2 linked regions of the Prochlorococcus marinus str. GP2 genome follow. The protein of the gene in region 1 binds, or shares a complex with, the protein of each later gene. Links are inferred from orthologs where the notes say so. Each region holds a gene or a part of one and is shown on either strand. Other genes may lie near its edges.

Region 1 (17,673 bases):
TCAAGAAGCGTTGAGAGTAATTGAAGAATTCTCAAGGCTACATAATCATGAGCTTTCAAAAATCGCTTCGGAAATTAGATATGAAATTTACACTCTAGAGATCGACTTATTATGTTTAAGCGAATGTATGAAGTCGGAGGAAATATTAAAAGAAAATGACTTATATGTAATAACGGACCAAAAGGAAAACTTAATAGAAATTATAGAGAATCTACTTATTGCTGGCGTAAGAATTATTCAGCATAGATTTAAAACGGGGACTGATAAAGATCACCTTGAAGAAGCAATTCAAATTAAAAATTTATGTAAAAGATATGATTCATTGTTTATCATTAACGATAGGGTTGATATAGCTTTAGCTTCAAATGCGGATGGAATTCATCTCGGACAAGATGATTTAGACTTAAAAAACGCAAGAAAATTATTAGGATATTCAAAAATTATTGGTATAAGTGCAAATAATGAAATTGATATTTCTAATGCCCTTAAAAATGGTTGTAATTATATTGGAATAGGACCAGTATTTGAAACTGTAACAAAAAAGGACAAAAAACCAATAGGTATTGAAAAGATCAAAACATTAACAAAAGATTTAAACATTCCTTGGTTCGCTATTGGAGGAATTAAGACAAATAATATTTCATATCTAAAAAGAAATGGTTTTAAAAAAGTTGCTTTAGTTTCGCAATTAATGAATTCTGAAGATCCTAAAGAAGACGCTATTATGATTTTAAAAGAATTAACCAATGAAAATTAAAGTAAACGGAGAAGAAAAAAAAATAGAACTTGATCAAGAAAATGCCCTGCTCTCTAAAGCACTTAATTCAATGGGATATAAACCTAACACAGTTGTTGTCGAACTTAATAATGTGATTATTAATTCAATACAATGGGGAAATTTAAAAATTAAAGATGGAGATAATTTAGAAATCGTTTCAATAGTTGGCGGTGGATAAAAGATAAGATTTTTATACATTTAAAATCTTCATATTTTTTTAATTTTAAGCTTGAAACAATTACCAAATTTTTTCTTTTTTCGTTATATATTCTTAATACATAAATAAACCAATGAAAGAAAAGATAAATAATAATTCAAGATCCTTAAAATGGGAACAAAATGGGGAGCTTGCTTCTAAGGATTTATCCGAGTTAATTGAGAGATTAAAAAATGTGGAAAGTGAACATACCTCTTCTGAACTTTCTAGGTTAGGTACTAAATCAAACATAAAAGATTAAATTTGTTACTTAAAACTTGTTTTTATAAAATTTTGTACCAAATTATAAATACTGAGCTAAATAATAAATGCCTAAAAGATTTCCAGAGTGGGTAAACACAGAAGTTGTAATTAAGGCAATCAAAATGCGAGAAGAAGGGATATTATCAAAACAACTGAATTTATGGATAGAAAACCTATTAGAAATAGAAAAGAAGTAAATATCTAGGAAATACTTTTAATAATTCTTATGGCTGCCATTGCTCCTCCATAACCGTTATCTATATTCATAACTGCAATACCTGGAGAACAACTAGACAACATACTATTTAATGCAGTTTCTCCATCCTTGCTAGCACCGTAGCCGACTGAAACAGGCACTGCGATAATGGGCTGTGCCAACAATCCTCCCACAACTGTTGCCAAAGCGCCCTCCATTCCAGCACAAACAATTAATACATCATATTTATTAATTTCTTCTAACTGACTCATTAATCGATGAAGTCCTGCTACTCCAACATCTATAAAAGATTGACAATTCACTCCATAAATTTCAAGCGTTAATTTTGCTTCAAGTGTGACGGCCAAATCACTTGAGCCGCCTGAAATTATAGCAACTTTTTTATTTGTATTTATTTTATTTAGATTTTCCCCAATTATTAAGCATTTTGCTTCTTCATAGAATCTTGCATCATCAAATAAATCTAAAAGATAATTAGCTTTTTCACTATTAATCCTTGTAATAAAAACAACCTCATTTTTATTCAATACAGTTTCAGATACTCTTTTTAATTGGTCGATACTCTTGTCTTGACCCCAAATTGCTTCAATAAGTCCAAGCCTATCTCTTCTTTGAAAATCAAATCTAATATCAAAATTCATCCTTGCTTATCTAACTCTCCTTCATAAATTAATATAAAAGGATTTTCTTTTACATTTAGAGCTGTTTTAACAATATCTTCAAATTTTTCTTGGACTACATTTACCTCAGACATTGGGATGCTTTTCCATAGTTTTTTACTCTCCCAATTCACTAATATTAGAGCTTCTTCTTTTTCTCTATCCCAAAATAATTGCCTCCCCAAAAAACCCTCTTGAGAAGATAACCAGGGATCCCAGATTTCTTTTTCTGCATTCAACCATGCAGCTTTTACCTCAGAAGGGACTTTAAGTCTTAATTCCTCTGTAACCATTTCATCTTGATAATTATCCATAGGAAGAGCTTGTAAATTGGGGAAATTAGATTGAAAATTTAAAGCTACTAAGCAAATAAATATTAAACAAAATTTTTGGAATATTCTTCTCAAATTTAAATTGAATTTCATTTTTTCTCAAGTAGCACTACTGAATGGCAACTTATACCCTCTTCTCTCCCTTCTGGACCTAATTTTTCATTCGTGGTTGCTTTAATCCCAATTAAATTTTCATCGATATTTAATATTTCAGAAATATTTTTTTTCATTAGTTTTATATGTGGCATGATTTTTGGCCTTTCAGCAACAAGAACACTATCGATATTATTTATTTCCCAACCATCTTGTCTTATCAAGTCAATTACTTTTGATAACAAAAACAAGCTATCAGCATTTTTCCATTTTTCTTCAGATGGGGGGAAATACTTTCCTATGTCGCCCAAAGAAAGGGCTCCCAATAATGCATCCATTATTGAGTGACTTAAAACATCCGCATCACTATGACCATCCAATCCTAAATTTTCAGGATGATTTAATTTTACACCTCCAATAATTAAATCTCTATCCTCTACTAATCTGTGAATATCGTATCCATTACCTATTCTAAATTTCATGAATTGATTATTTTCTTTTATTATTCTCTTACTTTGTGGGGATTTTTTGTAGTTTTCATTTGAAATCAAGTCACTTCTCCTCTCCAATGTTCTTTCAAAACTTTTTCTTCTTCTCCACGATTTAATCTCTTCATGATTACCGCTCACTAGAATATCTGGCACTTTCATATCTTTAAAATTTATTGGCCTCGTGTATTGAGGATATTCTAATAAAGAAGAATTATGACTCTCATCGACTAAGGACTCTGGATCACCAAGAGTTCCTGGCAATAATCTAGTCAAACCGTTAATTATTGATATAGCGGGTATTTCACCTCCAGAAAGTACATAATCGCCAATCGATATCTCTTCATCAGCTAAACATCTAATCCTTTCATCAAAACCTTCATATTGACCACAAATAATTATTATTTGATCCAAAGTGGACCATCTCACAAGATCCTTTTGCTTAAGGACTTTACCCTGTGGGGTCATCAGCAAAGTTTTACTTTTAGATAATTTTCTAATTGATTCATATGCCTTATAAATAGGTTCAGGTTTTAATACCATACCTGCTCCTCCTCCATAAGGCTTATCGTCTACTTGTCTGTAAGAACCTTCTCCATACTCTCTCAAATCATGTAAATTTAAATCGATCAAATTCTTTTCTAGAGCTTTTGTTATGACCCCTAAATTATTTATTAATTCAAAAGCTTTAGGGAACAAAGTAATTACATCAAAGTTAAAACCACTCATCTAGAAATCTTCCTCATAACCAAACTCAATTAACCTTGATTCTTTTTTTCTCCAATTTGGAACAACTTTCACAAACAACTCTAGGTGAACTGGACCATCTATTAATTTTGACATATTTGATCTTGCTGACTGACCAATCATTTTTAACATTGAACCTTTCTTTCCAATAAGAATACCTTTTTGAGTTGATCTTTCAACAATAATAGTAGCCAAAATAGCTGTAAAAACTTTGCCATTTTTTCTTTTCATTTTCTCTCTCTTTTCTATCTTTACTGCGACACTATGAGGTACCTCTTCTCTTGTATTTTTTAATACCTGCTCTCTTACTAAATCAGATAATAAGTTATCTAATGGTTGGTCGCAAATCGTCTCTTCGTCATAAAGTTTTGGTCCCTCTGGAAGAAAATTTAGTGCCATATCGACTAGTTCCGAACATCCCTCTCCTTGAGAAGCACTTACAATTTGAAAGTTTCTATTAACTCCGAAAAATCTCCTATATTGATCTAATCGTAAATTCCTAAATTCTTTATTAACCAAATCCCACTTAATTAATGCCACAATAAACTCAGTTTTATTTGCGATTAGAAAGTTCAAAATATATTCATCACCTCTACCAGGTTCTTCACTTGAATCAATTACAAAAATTACCATATCAACTCCATTAATTGCAGATTTTGCGTTTTTTACTAATATCTCTCCAAGTCGATGATGAGGTTTATGAACACCTGGCGTATCAACAAAAATTATTTGCCCATTGTCTGTAGTAAGTATTCCTTTTAATTTATTTCTAGTAGTTTGCGCTATTGGAGAAGTAATTGTTATTTTTTCTCCAATCAATTTATTTATTAAAGTTGATTTACCGACATTTGGCCTTCCTAGTAAAGTTACAAACCCAGATCTATAATTGGCCAAAGACTTTTAATGCATCAATAATAAAATTCTGATCAAAAATGGAAAAAAAAACCATAAATTTAAAAGAAGCTTCGTTCACGCAAGCAATAAACATATCAGCACAATGGTGCAAAGAGTGGGGTGATGATTTACTCAGCGAAGAGGTTTTAGCAGATAGAATCGCAGAGCTAACTAAAACAAGAAATGGACTCAGAGGATTTTTTGCGTACGCTTTATCAGATAAAGATTGTTTTTTGTTAGATAAACTTCCCTTTTCACTAATTTACAAACTGAACGAAGGTGGTGGTGCCGTAACAGACATAGTAGTAAAAAATTTAATAATGAGTTCCGCTCAAATTATTATTCATCGAAGAGAAAATAATCATGAATATGAGACAACATCGGAGAACATTTCAGAAAGATGTAAGGCCATTCTAAGACTGCTAGAAACTAAGTTAGTTACAAAGTCTGTTAATCAAGTACTTAGAGACTTAGATGATATGGGTAATAGTTTTGATAATTCAGTAAAATATGACTTAGAACAAAAGGAATTCATAAAAAAACAAATTCTTGATATCGCCCAATAAAAAAGCGTAGAAAAAATTCTACGCTTTAATTTGGAAATTTAAATAATTTATTTAATCTCTTCTTCCACCACCTTGTAGTGCAATCATTAATCTTAATATAAAAACAAAAAGATTTATATAAGTTAGATACATACCTAAAGCCCCTGCAAGGTATTGATCGTCATTGTATCTTCTTGGCATTGTATAGAAATCAACGAAAGACATTGCAACAAACAAGACAGTTCCAAATCCTGCAATTATCAATTCGAGTCCTGAACCTCCAAAAACTCCTGGAGCAAAGAATCCACCAATTAATTGGACAAACATTGCTATAAGCAGTCCTATCAATCCAAGACCAACTACCCCACTTAGTGCTTGACCAACACTATCACTCATTCTTTGGCCAGTATAAGAGGCAATAACGAAAGTTATACCAGTAGCTAAGGCAGCTGTTCCAACTGAACCAATCCCAATTGTTCCTATTGCTAAAGCAACTATTCCACTTAAGGTAAATCCAGTTAGCAAACTAAATCCTGTTAGCAATGGCAGAGCTTTTGCATTATTTGCATTATTTGCTGCACTTGTAGCTACAAAAAACAAAACTAATTCCGCAATTAAGGCGACTATTGATAGGGGCTGGAAAAGACCTGGGTTTGTTGCTATAAGTGAGACACCTGCTAAAACACCTAAAGAGGTTAGGACCATACCTCCACCTACATAAGGTAGAGCTTTTTGAACAACATTAGGTCCAACAATTGAACTAGTTTGTGCTTCACGAATAGCTTGATTGAAATTACTACTTGCTGGCATTTTTTTTATTAAACATGGTTATATTCTACTTGATTTTTCAAATTTCAGGGTACGGATCTCCAGAGTTATAAAGTTATTTATAAGCCTCAATAATTTTCTGAACTAAAGGATGGCGAACTACATCTTCAACAGTTAGATAACAAAATTTTATACCTTCGGTTTCAGAAAATATTCTTGATGCTTCAATGAGGCCGCTTTCCTGATCTTTTTTTAAATCAATTTGAGTAACATCTCCATTTACAACCATTTTTGATCTCTCACCTAATCTGGTTAAAAACATTCTCATTTGAGAGCAAGTAGTGTTTTGTGCTTCATCTAGAATTACCAAAGAATTATCCAAGGTTCTGCCTCTCATAAATGCTAAAGGAGCAACTTCAATAATTCCTTTATCTATAAGCGAATTTGTTCTATCAAATCCGAAAATACTATGTAAAGAATCAAATAGTGGTCTTAAGTATGGATCTACTTTTTGTTGCAAATCTCCAGGCAGGAATCCTAAACTTTCACCAGCCTCTACAGCTGGTCTGGTTAAAACAATTTTTTCTATTTTTTTCTCATTTAATAATCTTGCGGCACAAACAGTAGCCAAAAATGTCTTCCCAGTTCCTGCTGGACCAATTGCGAAGGTAAGATCAAAGTTCTCAATTGATTCAACATATTCCTTTTGCCTTATAGTTCTTGGTCTTAGATATCTTCCTTCTTTGGAACGCGCAAGAACTTTTTTCCCAAGTTCAGCATGTGAAGATGACTCTCCCATATTTAGAGAACTCAAAGCCGCTTTAAGATCTACCTCTGGCACTTCTAATCCTTGTTCCCAAATTGGTCTTGTCAGTTCAACCAATGCGGATGCTCTCTCAATCTTAGATATGACACCGTTCATCTCAAGTTGCAAGCCTCTTATAGTTAAAGAAACTCCCGTGAGAGACTCAAACTTTTTCAAGAAAGAATTGCCGGGACCTGATAACGCTGTAGCAGCATCAGTGTTTGGCAAATCAATTGTGAAGTGACCAGTTTTGGAAACTTCTTTCATTTAATTATTGAATAAAGAATAAAAATTTATCAAATCACTAGCTTTCAGCTTGGATACTATCGCTTTCAGCTTTACTAGTATCACTTTCTGAGTCATTAGATTTAGCCTTAGCTGCTTTTTCCTTCTCTAATTTTGCCTTCCCTATAGCGATAGAGGGTCTTTCTATTTTTTCTAATAACCCTCCTTTTTCTAATAAAGTCCTCACCACATCAGTTGGTTGAGCACCTTGAGTAAGTCTTTTCCTTAAAGCTTCCGTATCGAGTCTAGTTTCTTTAGTTCTTGGGTTATAAAAGCCTAGTTCTTGCAAAGGTTTGCCGTCTCTCCTGGAAGTACTATTGCATGCAACAATTCTGAAACTTGCCTCTTTTTTCTTCCCAAAGCGCTTAAGGCGCAATTTAATCATCTTAAATCAATGCGTTTTAAACAATAATATCATTTAACGGGAATAATTTAGAAACTATAAATCAGCAAACCCTTTTTTCTTCTTATTTTTGGTTTGTTTTTTTATTGGTTTATTACCACTCATTCCACCCATTCCTGGCATTCCTCCCATTCCTGGCATTCCTCCCATTCCTGGCATTCCTCCCATTCCTGGCATTCCTCCCATTCCTGGCATTCCTCCCATTCCTGGCATTCCTCCATTCGACATTTGTTTCATAAAACCTCTCATTCTTTGAAAATCAGCTAATACTTTATCTACATCTTTTGCTTGATAACCACTACCCTTAGCGATCCTTTGTCTTCTTGATGGTTGTGCAGCAAGAACCTCAGGTTTCTGTTTCTCCTCAAGAGTCATTGAGGAGATCATAGATTCTATTTTCTTCAATTGATCTTCTCCATCTTTTATCATCCCATCATCAATTTTATTCATTCCAGGGATTAGTTTTATCAATCCACCTAGAGATCCCATCCTTTTAATTAATCTCATTTGCTTAACAAAATCATTGAAATCAAAAGTTGCTTCTTGAAGCTTCTTTTGCATAGCTTCTGCATCAGCAAGCTCAACTTCCTTTTGAGCTTTTTCAACAAGTGTCAAGACATCACCCATGCCTAAGATTCTGCTGGCCATTCTTTCTGGATGAAAAGGTTGTAGCGCCTCTATTTTTTCGCCCACACCAATAAATTTGATTGGTTTACCGCTTATTTTTCTTATTGATAAAGCGGCGCCTCCTCTTGAATCGCCATCCAACTTGGTTAGTATCGCCCCTGAAATTCCTACTTTTTCATGAAATGACTTTGTCAAGTCAGCAGCTTCTTGTCCAATCATAGAATCAACAACAAGTAAAACTTCATCAGGATTAGAAACCTCTTTTATCCGAATCATTTCACTCATCATAGAATCATCAATTTGCAATCTTCCAGCAGTGTCAATAATAATTGAGTCAAAATTATTCTCACCCGCATAATTCAATGCATCCTTTGTTATTTCTTCTGGTTTGCTATTTTTTTCTTTAGCTGAAAAAACTTCTAATTCATATTGACTTCCTAATGTTTTTAGTTGTTCTACTGCTGCTGGTCGATAAATATCTGCAGCCACCAAAAGAACTTTCTTTTCTTTTTCCTTCAAATAAAGGCCTAATTTTCCTGTCGCAGTTGTTTTACCAGCTCCCTGAAGACCGGCCATTAAGATAACAGTGGGGTTATTTTTATTTTCGTTTAATGGAGAATTTTCATTTCCCATAATATTTATCAATTCTTTATTTACAACTTCTATAAATTTTTGACCTGGATTTACACCCCTAACCACTTCTTCTCCAATAGCTTTTTCTTTTACATCTGATATGAACTCTTTTACTACAGACAAACTAACATCAGCGTCAAGCAGTGCTCTTTTGACCTGATTCAAGGCATCATTAATATTATTTTCACTAATTTTTGCTTCGCCTCTTAAACCCTTTACAGCATCTTCAAAGCGTGATGAAAGTTCATCAAACATTATCAAAAGTATTTTTAACTATTATAAACGATCTCAAAGTTCATAATTACAAGCCACTTACAAAATCCACCAATTTCCATGATTTTTTGGAAAAACCCAAAATATATTTAACTTTCAGCGGTGACAATGAAGTTTCATTAATTAATTCTCCAGAATTTTTAATTACTCTCTCTAGATAATTTAATTCAACTAAAACAACTATCCTAGAGGAAGTTTGAGATTCCAAATCTATATTGAGTATTTTGGAATTAATTTCTTTATAAATACCTTTTTTGATATCACTCCTTCTCTCTTCGATTGTTCTTTCAATTAAGCCATTTCTCACAATCTTAGAAAGATTAATTTCACTCTTTCCAGCTAAGTAATTTCTTTTACTTGTTAACCATACATTAATTAATTTTCTTATCTCTTCTAAAGAAGGTGATGCTTCAGTTAACTCTTTAAATCGAGTGGGATTGGTTGCAATAGGCTTCTCATTAATAGAATTTAATTCATTTGTAGATTTCATTTTAATCTCTTGATTAATATCTTTATTACTTCTATTTTGATTTTCATCTAAAGCTATTAAAGGTTTATCAATTACAGCTTTATCTTGAAGTGATTTTTTAAAATTATTTCTTAAGAATCCAATACCAATCCCAAGTGTAAATAGGATAAAAAAAGCGTATAAATAAATTGTATAGGGTGACCGCCTAAGTATATCTTTCTCCTTTAGAAATTCACCAAAACTAAATTTTAATTCAGCAATTTTTTCAATTAAATATTTGTAAACCTCTATTGGTTTATTCATGAAGATTTCATCGTTAATTTTGTTTTCTTGGGTATCTAGCTTTTCATATTCTTTTTTTATACCACCAGGCCAAGGTAAACTTCCTTCCTCGACATTATTTAAATCACTTTCAAAATCTTCAGTAATTTTTGTCGAAGAATCTTCTTTAATCCTTTGGTTTTGAAGATTTGATTTAAATGAAGATTTATTTGATTTTTTTTCTAATTTTTCTATAAATTCTTGAATTTCATTATCTTCAAACCAAGAATCTAAGTCGACCTCTTTTGATTCAATATCTCTATAACCAATTAAAACATCATTCTCCAACCAATTTTTGCAGAAACTACATATAGCCTCTAACTTATTATCTGGATAATTATTAAGCCAATCTCTTAAGTTTTCATCAGAACTGCTAGAGAACCTAGCGGTGGCTTGATCTATATCTGCTAAAAGCAAATCTAAACAACCCATAAGAGGCATTGAGTCAAGACCTGATAAATTTAATTTCTTTAAAATTCTCCTCGCTTCAAATATCTTTTCCGGCTTTCTCCTAGCGAACCCAATTGCTGTCATGGATAGAAAGGCCATAAAACCCGCTTCTAACGATCCTCTTTTTTGTAATTCAAGAAACAAATTTATCTGTTCTTGGACTGTCAAATATGGCTTTATTTGTTGGAAAAAAGCTTCAAATTCTCTCTGATTTAGATAATTTCCGTATTCAGATTTATTATTACCTTCTAAGCCACCTCTTTTAATAATTAGATTTTCCAACATATTTAAACCTTTAGCATGAGACTCCTGATCATTTAGATCCCTACTAAGTAGGTCTAGGATCCTGTAAGGAAGAAGGGAAGCTAAGTCTTCCTCAAGATCCTTCCTTCTTTCTACGAGCTTTCCCATTCTTTGAAGAAGTTGTATACCCTCATGTAAAAAGTCTGCAGCGTTTGAATAGGATCTAAGCTGTTGTTCTTTAATTGCAGAGTCTCTAGCAGTTAAAGCAGCCAATAAAGTTAAATCAGCTTCTCTACTACTTCCTAAAGCTGGTGTTTGTGGGGGCTGTAAAGCTTTTCTCGTAATTTTAAAAGCTTCTTTTGGAGAACCTGATTCCCAAAGAAGTATTAAACCCGCTACTTCTCTATTAGAAGAAAACTCTAATCCAGATACACCATCGAGTAATAAATTTTCGTATTCCCTTCTACTCTCTGGATCTGTAAGCAAATCTGCAGTTAGGCGAAGCAACTCTGACCTTTGAGTTAAAACTTCATAAGTAAATCCTTCATCAGGCGTTTTATCCAAACGCAATTGAAATGCCCTTAATATCTCCTCAGATGATGCAGAGGAGCTTACGCCAATTAAACGAAAATGATCTAAAGGAAGTTCCAAACAAATATCCTATTGATAATCTTAGACAAATTTTATCAAGTTAAAAAATTTTTTCATATGGTCTTACAGAGTTATTAAAAAAAATCATGAAATTAGACCTTCGCAGCTTAGAATGTTAACAAATCAAAACTTCATTAAGGTATTTTTCTTGGAAACACCCGTAGAGAGAATCTCAAATCTTCAAGACATAAAAAAAGCCGAATTAGATCGAGAATCCGGATTATTTCTTTATGAGGATATGACACTTGGTCGTAGATTCGAAGATAAGTGTGCAGAAATGTACTACAGGGGGAAAATGTTTGGTTTCGTACATCTATATAACGGTCAAGAAGCTATAAGCACTGGGGTAATTGGTGCCATGAAAAAGAAACATGATTGGTTTTGCAGTACTTACCGCGATCATGTACATGCATTAAGTGCAGGTGTTCCATCTTTTGAAGTAATGAGTGAACTTTTTGGAAAAGCTACAGGATGTAGTAAAGGCAGAGGTGGGTCTATGCACTTATTTTCAAGAGAGCATCACTTACTCGGTGGATACGCATTTATTGGAGAAGGAATCCCAGTTGCTTTAGGAGCAGCCTTCTCAAGTAAATATAAAAAGGAAGTTGTTGGCAATAATAGCAGTGATGCAGTAACTGCAGCATTCTTTGGAGATGGGACTTGTAATAATGGTCAGTTTTTTGAATGTTTAAATATGGCCCAATTATGGAAATTACCCATAATTTTTGTTGTTGAGAATAATAAATGGGCTATAGGTATGGCTCACGATAGAGCAACTAGTAATCCAGAAATCTGGAGAAAAGCTTCTGCTTTTGGAATGCATGGTGAGGAAGTTGACGGAATGGATGTTTTAGCTGTCAGAGGAGCAGCACAAAGAGCGATTGAGCGAGCTAGAGCAGGAGATGGGCCGACACTTTTAGAATGCCTCACTTATAGATACAGAGGACATTCTCTTGCTGATCCAGATGAATTAAGATCCGAGAAAGAGAAGGAGTTTTGGGGAAAAAGAGATCCTATAAGAAAGTTAGCACAAGAAATTATTGATGGTAAATTTGCCACGGAAGATGAGTTAAAAAATATCGAAAAGAAAATAGACAAAGAGATATCAGAATCTGTTAAAAATGCTTTAGAGGCTCCTGAACCACCTTCACAGGAATTAACTAAATATATTTGGGCGGAGGATTAAGTTAAATACCGCTAGGTAATTTTCTTGTTAAATTTCTTAATTTTCTTAATGCCTTAAGTTCAACCTGTCTAACTCTTTCCCTAGAAACTTCTAATAATCTTCCTATTTCAGCGAGTGTATGTCTTTCATTTCCATCTAATCCGAACCTTAGTTTAAGAACATGCTGCTCTTGTTCGCTTAGATGACTTAACCATTTCCCAAGTTGCTCTTGATGCATTTTCTGTTCAACTTGATCTAAAGGCTCTTCATTATTACTATCTGCGATTAGATCACCTAAAAAGCTCCTACCATCATCACCATTAACTGGAGCATCTAAACTACTTGTTGATAAAGCTTGTCTTAAAACAGAATCTAATTCCTCTACATCAATTTCCATTGCTTCTGCAATTTCAATTCTGCTTGGCATGGCACCAAGTTTGTGAGCCAAATCCCTACTAACTTTTCTTATAGATGCTAGCCTTTCACTTAAGTGAACTGGTAAGCGAATCGTTCTTGATTGACAAGCAATTGCTCTTGTCATACTTTGTCGAATCCACCAAAAGGCGTAAGTAGAAAACTTATAACCTCTTGTAGGATCAAATTTTTCTACAGCCCTCTCCAATCCAAGCGATCCTTCTTGAACTAAATCAAGAAGTTCAAGTCCTTTACCTTGGTATTTCTTTGCTACACTGACTACTAATCTTAAATTAGCTTTCATCATTCTTTCCTTGGCTCTTCTGCCAATTTTTATTGTTCTTTTTTGATGAGCCGTAAATTCTTTAATTTTTTCATTCAATGTGCCATCTTCTGTAAGAATCATCATTTTCTGGACTTGATTACCCAGTTCAATTTCTTCAGCAGGTGTTAGCAAAGGGACTCTGCCGATATTTTGCAAATACCAGCTGATCGGATCGTTACCTCTTCTTTTCCGTGGTTCTGTTTGAGCTGGTATTGAAGAAACCATAATTTTGACCTAAAGGAGGTATTAAAACTTTCCTATACTTTTTTGAAAAAAGCCAAATATTTAATGCGCGCTTCAGATTTGATGTAACAATTGCATCTTTATGTGTTTAAAACTAGAAATAACTCTCTTTAATTGTTTCTTTCAAGATATTTGTCTCGTTTTCCCATTTCTCATTATTTTTGACAACTCATCACCAATAGCAGATGCATTTGACCCCGTTTTACACTTTGATGCAGCGAATGAATGTAAAAGAACGTATTTAGCAAAAAAATCAGTTGGTACATTTCTACTGAAGGTTAAATCAATCGCAGATATGCCAGCTAAAAATCCAGTTAAAAGATCACCTAATCCAGCTCTAGCTGTGTGAGAATCAGTACCAAAAATTTGCCATGCTTTCTTGTTATTAGCAATTACACTATTAGCACCTTTCAATAGAATACTAATATTAAATTCTTTTGCGGCATCGCCAGCTAACCTTAAGTTGGTATCAGATTTCATATCAGGGAATAATCTTCGAAATTCTTTGCTATGTGGTGTAATCCATGTATTAAATTTTCTCTCTAAGAAGAATTTTGACCCTAACTTAGATTCCGAAATTCTATTAAGTGCATCTGCATCCAATATCAATAATCCTCCATAACTAATAAGATAGTCTTTTGATTTTTGCCAATCATCATTATCAATTCCTATTCCTGGGCCAACAGCTACTGAATCAAATGCACTTAAATCAATATTTTTTAATGCACTATATAAAGAAGCATTTCCATTTTGATTAGATTGCATAGTTCCCTTTAAAACTATTTCAGGAGCCACTTGCCAAATAGATTCAGCAACCAACTCAGGCAGAACAGCGGAAATAAAACCTGCTCCACTTGATATGGCCCCTTTTAATGCTAAGTATGCAGCGCCAGGATATTTTTCACTTCCGGCTATTAATAATGTTCTGCCTCTTTTATATTTGTTGGAATTTTTTGGTAAAGAAGGTAAGTCAATATTTTTTAAATCTTTGTAAGTAACCTTAAAAACTTTTTTTTCAATCTTGAGTAGCTTATAAATAGGCACCCCAATATCGATATGGTGCAATTCTCCAATAAAAGGTAAAGCTGAATCTTGCGTCAACCCAATCTTATGAAGACCAATAGCCAAGGTATGGTCTGCCTTTACTGCGTTACCTAAAAAAGGCTCTCCTTTATCAGGACATAATCCTGTTGGAATATCAATACTTATTACTTTGCCATATTTGTTATAAAATTTTTGATTAAAAAGTTTTATTAATGTATTATCGACTTTTCTTTTTTGATTATTACCAAAAACTGCATCAATCCAAAGTTCTTTTCCATTTGCATCAGGGGGCTCTACTAATTTTGTGACGCCAATAGATGTAAGATAATTAACATGGTTGATTGTTAATGTTTTTTTTATAGGGAATGGACACCATACCTTTACTAAAAAACCTTTCAAAAAAAGCTCTCTAGCTATTACCGCACCATCCCCACCATTATGCCCAGGGCCTATAAAAACAGTTATTCCATGCTTGAGAAGAGGTTTCTTTTTTAAGAGCCATCTACTAATTTGGATACCTGCTTTTTCCATCAATGCTTCTTGTGGCATTCCATCAGAAAACATTTCTTTCTCTAATTTCAACATTTGCATTGAATCAACAATTAAATGTTTTGAGTCAATTGTTGGCCATACAATTTCGTTCATAATTAGTACAAAGCAATTTAGGTACTGTTCAAAAATTTAAACTTCCATGTTAAAGACACAAAAGGATAAAAAATCAGAGAACTGTTTTTCTACTAATAATAAAACTAATAAAAAGAAAAATATTATTGTAGGTCTTTCTGGTGGCGTAGATAGTTCTCTTTCAGCTGCTCTTCTTGTAGAAAAAGGCTGGAATGTTGAGGGACTAACTCTTTGGCTAATGAAAGGACAAGGCTCTTGTTGTTCTGAAGGATTAGTAGATGCTGCTGGCCTTTGTGAAGATTTGGGAATTAATCATAAAATAATAGACTCAAGAGAAATTTTCGAAAGAGAGGTAATTAAAAAAACTACTGAAAGCTACGAGAAAGGATTCACACCACTTCCATGTTCGATGTGCAACAAGAATGTGAAGTTTGAAGAGATGCTTAATTACGCATTAAACAAAAAAGACTTTACTCATATTGCGACGGGACATTACGCAAGGATAAAAAAATCATCTTATGCTGAAACACTTGATTGCAAGAGCTTTGTATTTAATGACTTCCTTCTTCTCAGAGGTGCTGACGAAAACAAAGACCAAAGTTATTTTCTTTATTCTCTTTCACAAGAAGTACTAAGCAGATTAGAATTTCCCCTTGGTGAAATGAAAAAAGAAGAAACAAGAAAGGAAGCCCTGAGATTAGGCCTTAGAACTGCTCAAAAACCAGAAAGTCAAGATTTATGTTTAGTTGAGCATTATGGATCAATGCAGAGATTCATCGACAAACACATTGAACCCAAAGAAGGAGAAATTGTGCATGTAAATGGGAAAATCCTAGGAATACACAATGGTATACAGCACTTTACGGTAGGTCAAAGAAAAGGTTTGGGCATCGCTTGGCCGGAACCACTATATGTAAAAAGTCTAGACAGGGTAAAAAACATTGTTTATGTAGCAGATAAAAGTGATCTATTTAATAGAGAAGCAATAATTAGTAAGATTAACTGGGTTTCTATCGAAGAACCTAAACAAGAAATTGAAGTAGAAGCACAAATCAGATATAGAAGTCATCCAGTAAAAGGAACTTTAATTCCTTTGAAAAATTTTGATAGTCCAACTACAACATTTAAATTAATTTTTGAAGAAAGTCAAAGTTCGGTAACGCCTGGACAAGCTGCAGTTTTTTATAAAGGAGAAATTTTATTAGGTGGCGGATTAATTAATTAATTAATTTTCCAAAAGAAATTTAATCCCATAAAAAATATAAACAATAACAAAATAGGTTTATCGCCAAATTTTGTATAGAAAGTCTTCTCGGATGAAAAATTAGGGAAAACTACTTTATTTTGCTCCACATTAAAATCCAGAAGTTGGATAATTTTCCCATCATCACTTACCAAACCCGAAGGACCAGTGTTTGATACAAGTAGATTATCTTTTTTATTTTCGATACTTCTCAATCTTGCCAAAGACAGGAATTGATTATAAAGCTTAGTTGGATAGGGATCTAAATTTGCTGCAGTTATTATTAGTTTTGCACCGCTATTAATAGCCTTTCTTATTTTCAATCCATCACTAATTTCATAACAAATAGCCACTGCTAATGGGGGTGTAAATTTAGGATCAAAAAATCTTGAATCAGAACCTGGTTGAATTCCTCCTACTGCAGATAATCCTCTTGAAAAACTATCTAGAAATCTAGGTATTTTTTCACCTAATGGAACAAGTCTATTTTTATCTATAAATGAGGTAAAAGATTTATCTCCAATTTGAAACCCGAGTAAAGAACTTCTTAACTCCTTATTAGAATTTCTGAAACCTCCTGCCAAGGTATTAATCTTAAAGCCTTTAGATAAATAAAAATTATTATACAGAGTCCCTTCAGGAGCAACGAGAAGTTTTGCTTGATTGGCTAAAGCATATTTTTGAGCGATAGATTGTTTTTCTTTAATAAATTCATCATCTATTTTAAATTTTTCTCTTGTTGGGAGGTTAGTTTGCCAAATAGATACAGGATATTCATAATTTCTTTTAATTGAAGTTGTTAAACCCCCAAATAGATGTAAGAAAAAAATAATAAAAAGTCCGAAAATAAATATTTTTTTAAAATGAAGCTTTCTTCTCCATCTACCATGACAAAAAAATATCCAAAATCCAATCAATATTTGTAATACGCATAAACCACTTGCGCCAATCCATCCTGCCAAACCAGCAAGATAAATATCACCTGGAAGAACACTCTCGCCTAAACCTATCCAAAAAAAAGGTGTTTGAGAAAGTATCAATTCACCTATCCCCCAAGTCAAAGATAAAAAAAATACTTTTACGGCTAAAGGTAATGTTTTCATTTTAAAAACATCCTCTTTCCAGAGAATAATTTCAACTAACAAACCCCATAAATAAACTAATAAACCTCCCAGAAAAGCACAAAATAATAATATTGAAATAGTGATTATTAAACTTACAAGCCATGAAAAACCTAGCCATGTTAATGGATGAAGATCATAAAGCCAAGAATGACTTATCAAGATAAAGAAAAAACCCCAACAAAAATTTGCTATTCTTCTTTCACTTGCTTTCCATAAAATAAATAATGATATCGGCATAAAAATCAACCAAAAATAGGTTGCAACAGAAATTCCCCCTAAAATGCCACCTAAACATGGGTAAAAATATTGTTTTAAACTTTTAACTTGAGTTGGGATTAACAATCTAAAAT
Region 2 (5,030 bases), 170 kb from region 1 along the record:
AATACTTCTTGTTCTTTAATTTCCCCTGTTTCTTTATTGATTAATCTACAAGTTACATACATTTGAGAAGCAAATGTTGCATCTCTTCTTTTTGCTTCCTCAACATCATGTCTAGGTCTTTTCAGCCTATACTCTTCACCTATAAAGTGTAATTCTAATTTGCCTGTGTAATCAGAAATGGGTGAAAAGTTTTGTAATTCTTCTATTAACCCCTTCTCCAAAAACCATTTAAAGCTTGCTCTTTGTACTTCAACTAAATCTGGTAGATAAGTAGCTGTTTTTGCTACCTGTAAAGCGCTACTGCTCATCCAAGAAAACCTTCGATTATGTGAGATTTACTATTTACTTAAAATCTACTTAATATCTAGTTGTTTAACCTTTCTCTCAATTTAAATTCAATAATTAAGTCTCGATTTCAACAAAAAACCAATGATTAAGACAAAAAAAATTGAGTACAATGGCCAAATAACCAATAATTAGGAAAGTAAAAACTAAAAATTAAGAAAATTTCCAGTAATTCCTTATATTAGCAGCTTTAGTGTTAACTTAACAAGTCAAATTTAAACAAATCTTTAGCATTCTTAGATGACTCTTTCGCAATTGTAAATAATTCAGTAGATCTTAAATCCGCCATAAAATTTGCAACATTTTCAACAAATGCAGGTTCATTTCTTTTACCCCTATGGGGAACAGGAGCTAAAAAGGGTGAGTCAGTCTCAATTAGATACTTATCATTAGGTACTATTTTGGCACATTCATGAATTTCATGTGCTTTCGGGAAGGTCACTATTCCACTAAAACTGATATAAAAACCAAGATCTAGAAATTGTTTCATTTCTTTCGGGGTTCCTGTCCAACAATGAAGTACACCTTTAGGGCATTTCCCTTTCTTAGAGAGGTCATCACATATTTCAATCATTTCATTTGCAGCCTCTCTACAATGAATTATTACTGGCAAATCAAGTTCATAAGCTAACTCCATTTGTGGAATAAGAGCATCAATTTGTTGAGTTTTATTTTCACTTTTAAAAAAATCAAGACCTAATTCCCCAATTGCTACAACTTTTCTATCTTCTTGTACTGACTTTCTTAAGACGGATTTAGAATTTAGTTCCCATTTGTTGGCTTCTAGGGGATGCAAACCTACCGAATAATATATTTCACTAAACTCATGGGATATTGTTTTTAACTTAGGAATTTCATTTAGTTCACAACAAGCATGAACTAATTTTCTTACACCTCTGGAACGTAGTCTTTGAACAACATCTTCAATATCGCTCTCAAAATTTTCAAATATCAAATGACAGTGTGAATCAATGAGTTCAATATCGCTCATAATTATGTTCTGTCTTTTTACTTTGTTGTTAAAGTGGATTTTACAAAAGTGTTAATTTTTGATTTTTTATTAGCTCCATTATTCTTATGGAGAACATTTTTCTTAACAGCTTTATCAATCAAACTGAAAACTTTATTAAGACTTGTTTTCACTAAATCTTCATTATCCTTGTTAGGTTCTTTTTTATATTTTTCACAATTCTCCAAGGTTTTTTTAGTCAAAGTCCTTACAGTTGATTTGTATGATCTATTGATTAATCGATTTCTTTCGGCAATTTGTATTCTCTTTTTTGCTGATTTGTTATTAGCCACAGAGGGTATATAAATAGAAGATTTTATAATAGCAAATTAATTGACTACTTATCAATCATATATAATTTATAAAGTGAAGTAAATTGGACTTTAAGCCTATCAATTTGAAAATTTAGAATATGAAGATTATTAATAATAAAAAAGAAGCGATCCAAGAATTAAAAAGGATTTCTAATCGAACTAACTCAGAAAACAATAAAAATATAAATTCAATTGTCGAAAAAATTCTTCAAGAAGTAAAAAAAAATGGAGATATAGCTGTAGAAAAATATACAAGAAAATTTGATGGTTTCAACCCTGAGCCAATGCAAATTAGCGCTCGAGATTTGAAAGATGCATGGGATAAAATTGATAGCAATTTAAAGCAAGCACTTGAAGTAGCCTATACAAGAATCAAAAAATTCCATGAAAAAGAGATTCCATCATCTTTTATTATAAAAGGTGAACATGGTGATAAAGTTCAAAGAAAATGGAGACCTGTAAAAAAAGCAGGTCTTTATATCCCTGGAGGTCGGGCTTCTTACCCAAGTACTGTATTGATGAATGCGATACCTGCGACAGTAGCAGGTGTAGAAGAAATTATAATGGTTTCCCCTGGAGATACTAAAGGGGAAGTAAACAAAGCCGTTTTAGCTGCAGCACATTTATCAGGAATCAATAAAGTTTTTAGAATTGGAGGGGCTCAAGCAATTGGTGCTTTAGCATTTGGAACAAATCAAATCGATAAAGTTGATGTTATTTCAGGTCCAGGAAATATCTATGTAACTACTGCTAAAAAACTAATTTATGGCTCTACAGGAATTGATTCCTTAGCTGGCCCAAGTGAAATATTAATCATTGCAGATGAAACAGCTCTAAGTAAACATATAGCTTTTGATTTATTAGCACAAGCTGAACATGATCCTTTAGCTTCTTCAATACTTCTAACTACTTCAGATGAACAAGCTAAAGAAGTCTTAAAAGAACTATTCAAAATAGTAGATAATCATCCAAGAAAAGAAATTTGCATGGAATCAATAAAAAACTGGGGATTAATCGTTATTTGCGAAAATCTTGAATCATGTGTTGAACTAAGCAATAGCTTTGCTCCAGAGCATTTAGAAATTTTAGCTTTAGATCATGAAAAGATACTTGAAGGGATAGAAAATGCGGGTGCAATATTTTTAGGACAATGGACACCAGAAGCCGTAGGAGATTATCTGGCTGGACCGAATCATACTTTACCTACATCAGGGAATTCCAGATTCAGCGGTTCTTTAGGAGTTGAAACTTTCATGAAAAACACATCAATAATAGAATTTAATAAAGAAAGTTTAAAAGTTAACAGCCGTGACATTATTCATCTTGCTCAAAGTGAAGGGTTAGATAGTCACGCTGATTCAGTAAAAATAAGATTTGAAGACTAGGAAAGTTTTGAAGGAGAATAGACGACTGGAACATTGTTTTCAATTTTACCAACCAATACTTTATCTGTAAGATCAACAAATAATCCATTTTCTAATACTCCTGGAATATTATTAATATTAGTTTCAATCTCTTTTGGATCTTGAATACCATTTTTAAAAAAAACATCTAAGACCAAGTTGCCTTGGTCAGTAACAACAGGTCCAGCTTTTTTAGTAGCCATTCTTAATGTAGAACTTCCATTCATTTCTGAAATTAATTCCTGAACATGCTTCCAGGCATTCGGCAAAACCTCCACTGGTAAAGGGAAAGAATGATTTAAATTTTGTACCAGTTTAGTTTCGTCAACAACAATTAATAATTTTTTAGCTTTAGATGCTACCAACTTTTCTCGAACGTGGCATGCACCTCCACCCTTTATTAACTGAAATCTGGAATCAACTTCATCAGCTCCATCAATAGCTAAGTCGATTTGAGAAACAGAAGCTAAATCAACAAGAGGAATATCGAGCTCTAAAGCCAAAACTTCTGACTGGAAGGAAGTTGCAACTCCTTTAATATTTTGCAATTTTCCTGAATGAATTTCTTTAGCTAAACTTCTTATCATAAGCGCGGCTGTAGATCCAGATCCTAATCCTAGTATCATGTCACTCTTGACCTCGTTAATTGCTGCATCAGCAACAACTTGTTTCATTTGTGTTTGTGTATCCAAAATCTTTTTTCCTAGGTTTATAGATAATTAAATTTCAATGGGTGATTTATGTCAAACCTGGAAGGGGTTCTGGTTTAATATTTATCTCTATCTCTTTATTATCTCTCAAAACATTTAGTAGAAATACTTTACCTATCTGAGCTTTTTCTACTTCATCTAGCAGAGCTTTAGGTTCATCTATAGAAATATTTTCGGCTGCTATTACTAAGTCGCCCCTTCTTAACCCAGCTTTTTCAGCAGGGCTATTAGGTATCACTGATTGAATTAATGCTCCATTTCTTTCTGGTAATTGAACTAATGAATTAGGGTCTTTATTATGTTCTTTAGCAATTTTAGGATTCAAAGAAATCAATTGGACTCCCAAATAGGGATGAATAACTTCTCCATTTTTAAGAAGCTGATCAGTAACATTTTTAGCTAAATTAATTGGAATTGCAAAACCCAAACCTGCACCAGGGCCGCTTCTTACTAAAGTGTTGATTCCTATTACCTCGCCGTTTGAATTGATAAGTGGGCCTCCAGAATTACCTGGGTTAATTGCCGCATCAGTCTGAATTAAATCAAGTCTTTTGTCTGAAAATCCTAGACTATTAATATCTCTATGGAGGCTACTAACTATACCTAGTGTAACTGTTTTCTCCAGACCATATGGAGTTCCAAGAGCTATTGCCCAGTCTCCAACTTCAAGATCCTCAGAATTCCCAAGTGGTGCAGAACTAGAATAAGTTGATTCTTTAATTTTTACTAAAGCTAAGTCAGTGACTGAATCCGTTCCCAAAACTTGCCCATCGCAAATTGTTCCATCTGCCAAGGTTACTGAAACTTCATCCACTCTTTCTACAACATGAGCATTTGTGAGAACTAAACCATTATCATTGATAATGACTCCAGAACCTTGGCCTCTTTCTCTATCTGGGAAGATACCAGGTTCCCCAAGCAAATCCCTTAATAAAGGATCAAGTAAAGTTGGATCAAACTGTTGCCTTTCAACCAATCGCTCAGTATCAATTTTCACAACAGCAGGGCTAACATTTTTAACTGCAGAGGATACAAAATTATGGTTTTCAAAAGAATTCAACGCTAAAACTTCAGTTTCTTGAAAGAAGTTAACTAAACAAAAACAAAGAATAATGGATATTTTGATTAAATCATTTAATTTAATCTTGAGCAATTTCATTTATAGTAAGTAGATTATAATTTTTTTAGTAAATCTAATTCAAGAAATAAATTATCGTTGTTTTTTTGTTTACATCCATAAAATACAAAT

The links.
Region 2: rpsP (region 1) and rpsT share a complex: the UniProt entries of both Bacillus subtilis proteins name them as parts of the 30S ribosomal subunit. The link is inferred for Prochlorococcus marinus str. GP2 from one-to-one orthologs.

The regions. Positions count from the first base shown.
Region 1 is NZ_JNAH01000008.1:38,672-56,344, forward strand. Bases 5,774-8,714 are described here. They hold rpsP (30S ribosomal protein S16), read right to left. Parts: upstream 7,457-8,714; coding sequence 7,091-7,456; downstream 5,774-7,090. Other genes in these bases: EU91_RS02145 (Bax inhibitor-1/YccA family protein), read right to left, coding at 5,774-6,023; EU91_RS02140 (PhoH family protein), read right to left, coding at 6,097-7,053; ffh (signal recognition particle protein), read right to left, coding at 7,511-8,714. Also shown: EU91_RS02175 (thiamine phosphate synthase), read left to right, coding at 1-757; sulfur carrier protein ThiS, read left to right, coding at 747-956; EU91_RS09490 (hypothetical protein), read left to right, coding at 1,069-1,236; EU91_RS09670 (hypothetical protein), read left to right, coding at 1,304-1,435; nickel pincer cofactor biosynthesis protein LarB, read right to left, coding at 1,440-2,096; EU91_RS02160 (TIGR03792 family protein), read right to left, coding at 2,093-2,539; tRNA (guanosine(37)-N1)-methyltransferase TrmD, read right to left, coding at 2,536-3,756; GTPase Era, read right to left, coding at 3,757-4,668; EU91_RS02150 (hypothetical protein), read left to right, coding at 4,707-5,234; more of EU91_RS02145, read right to left, coding at 5,286-5,773; more of ffh, read right to left, coding at 8,715-8,989; EU91_RS02125 (IMS domain-containing protein), read right to left, coding at 9,036-11,141; pdhA (pyruvate dehydrogenase (acetyl-transferring) E1 component subunit alpha), read left to right, coding at 11,254-12,327; EU91_RS02115 (RpoD/SigA family RNA polymerase sigma factor), read right to left, coding at 12,329-13,270; EU91_RS02110 (bifunctional ADP-dependent NAD(P)H-hydrate dehydratase/NAD(P)H-hydrate epimerase), read right to left, coding at 13,412-14,977; tRNA 2-thiouridine(34) synthase MnmA, read left to right, coding at 15,024-16,181; EU91_RS02100 (acyltransferase), read right to left, coding at 16,178-17,665.
Region 2 is NZ_JNAH01000008.1:213,558-218,587, forward strand. Bases 1-2,958 are described here. They hold rpsT (30S ribosomal protein S20), read right to left. Parts: upstream 1,648-2,958; coding sequence 1,354-1,647; downstream 1-1,353. Other genes in these bases: rpoB (DNA-directed RNA polymerase subunit beta), read right to left, coding at 1-308; EU91_RS01275 (TatD family hydrolase), read right to left, coding at 542-1,336; hisD (histidinol dehydrogenase), read left to right, coding at 1,767-2,958. In the rest of the region: more of hisD, read left to right, coding at 2,959-3,053; ribose-5-phosphate isomerase RpiA, read right to left, coding at 3,050-3,763; EU91_RS01260 (trypsin-like peptidase domain-containing protein), read right to left, coding at 3,810-4,940. UniProt on the Bacillus subtilis protein: Binds directly to 16S ribosomal RNA.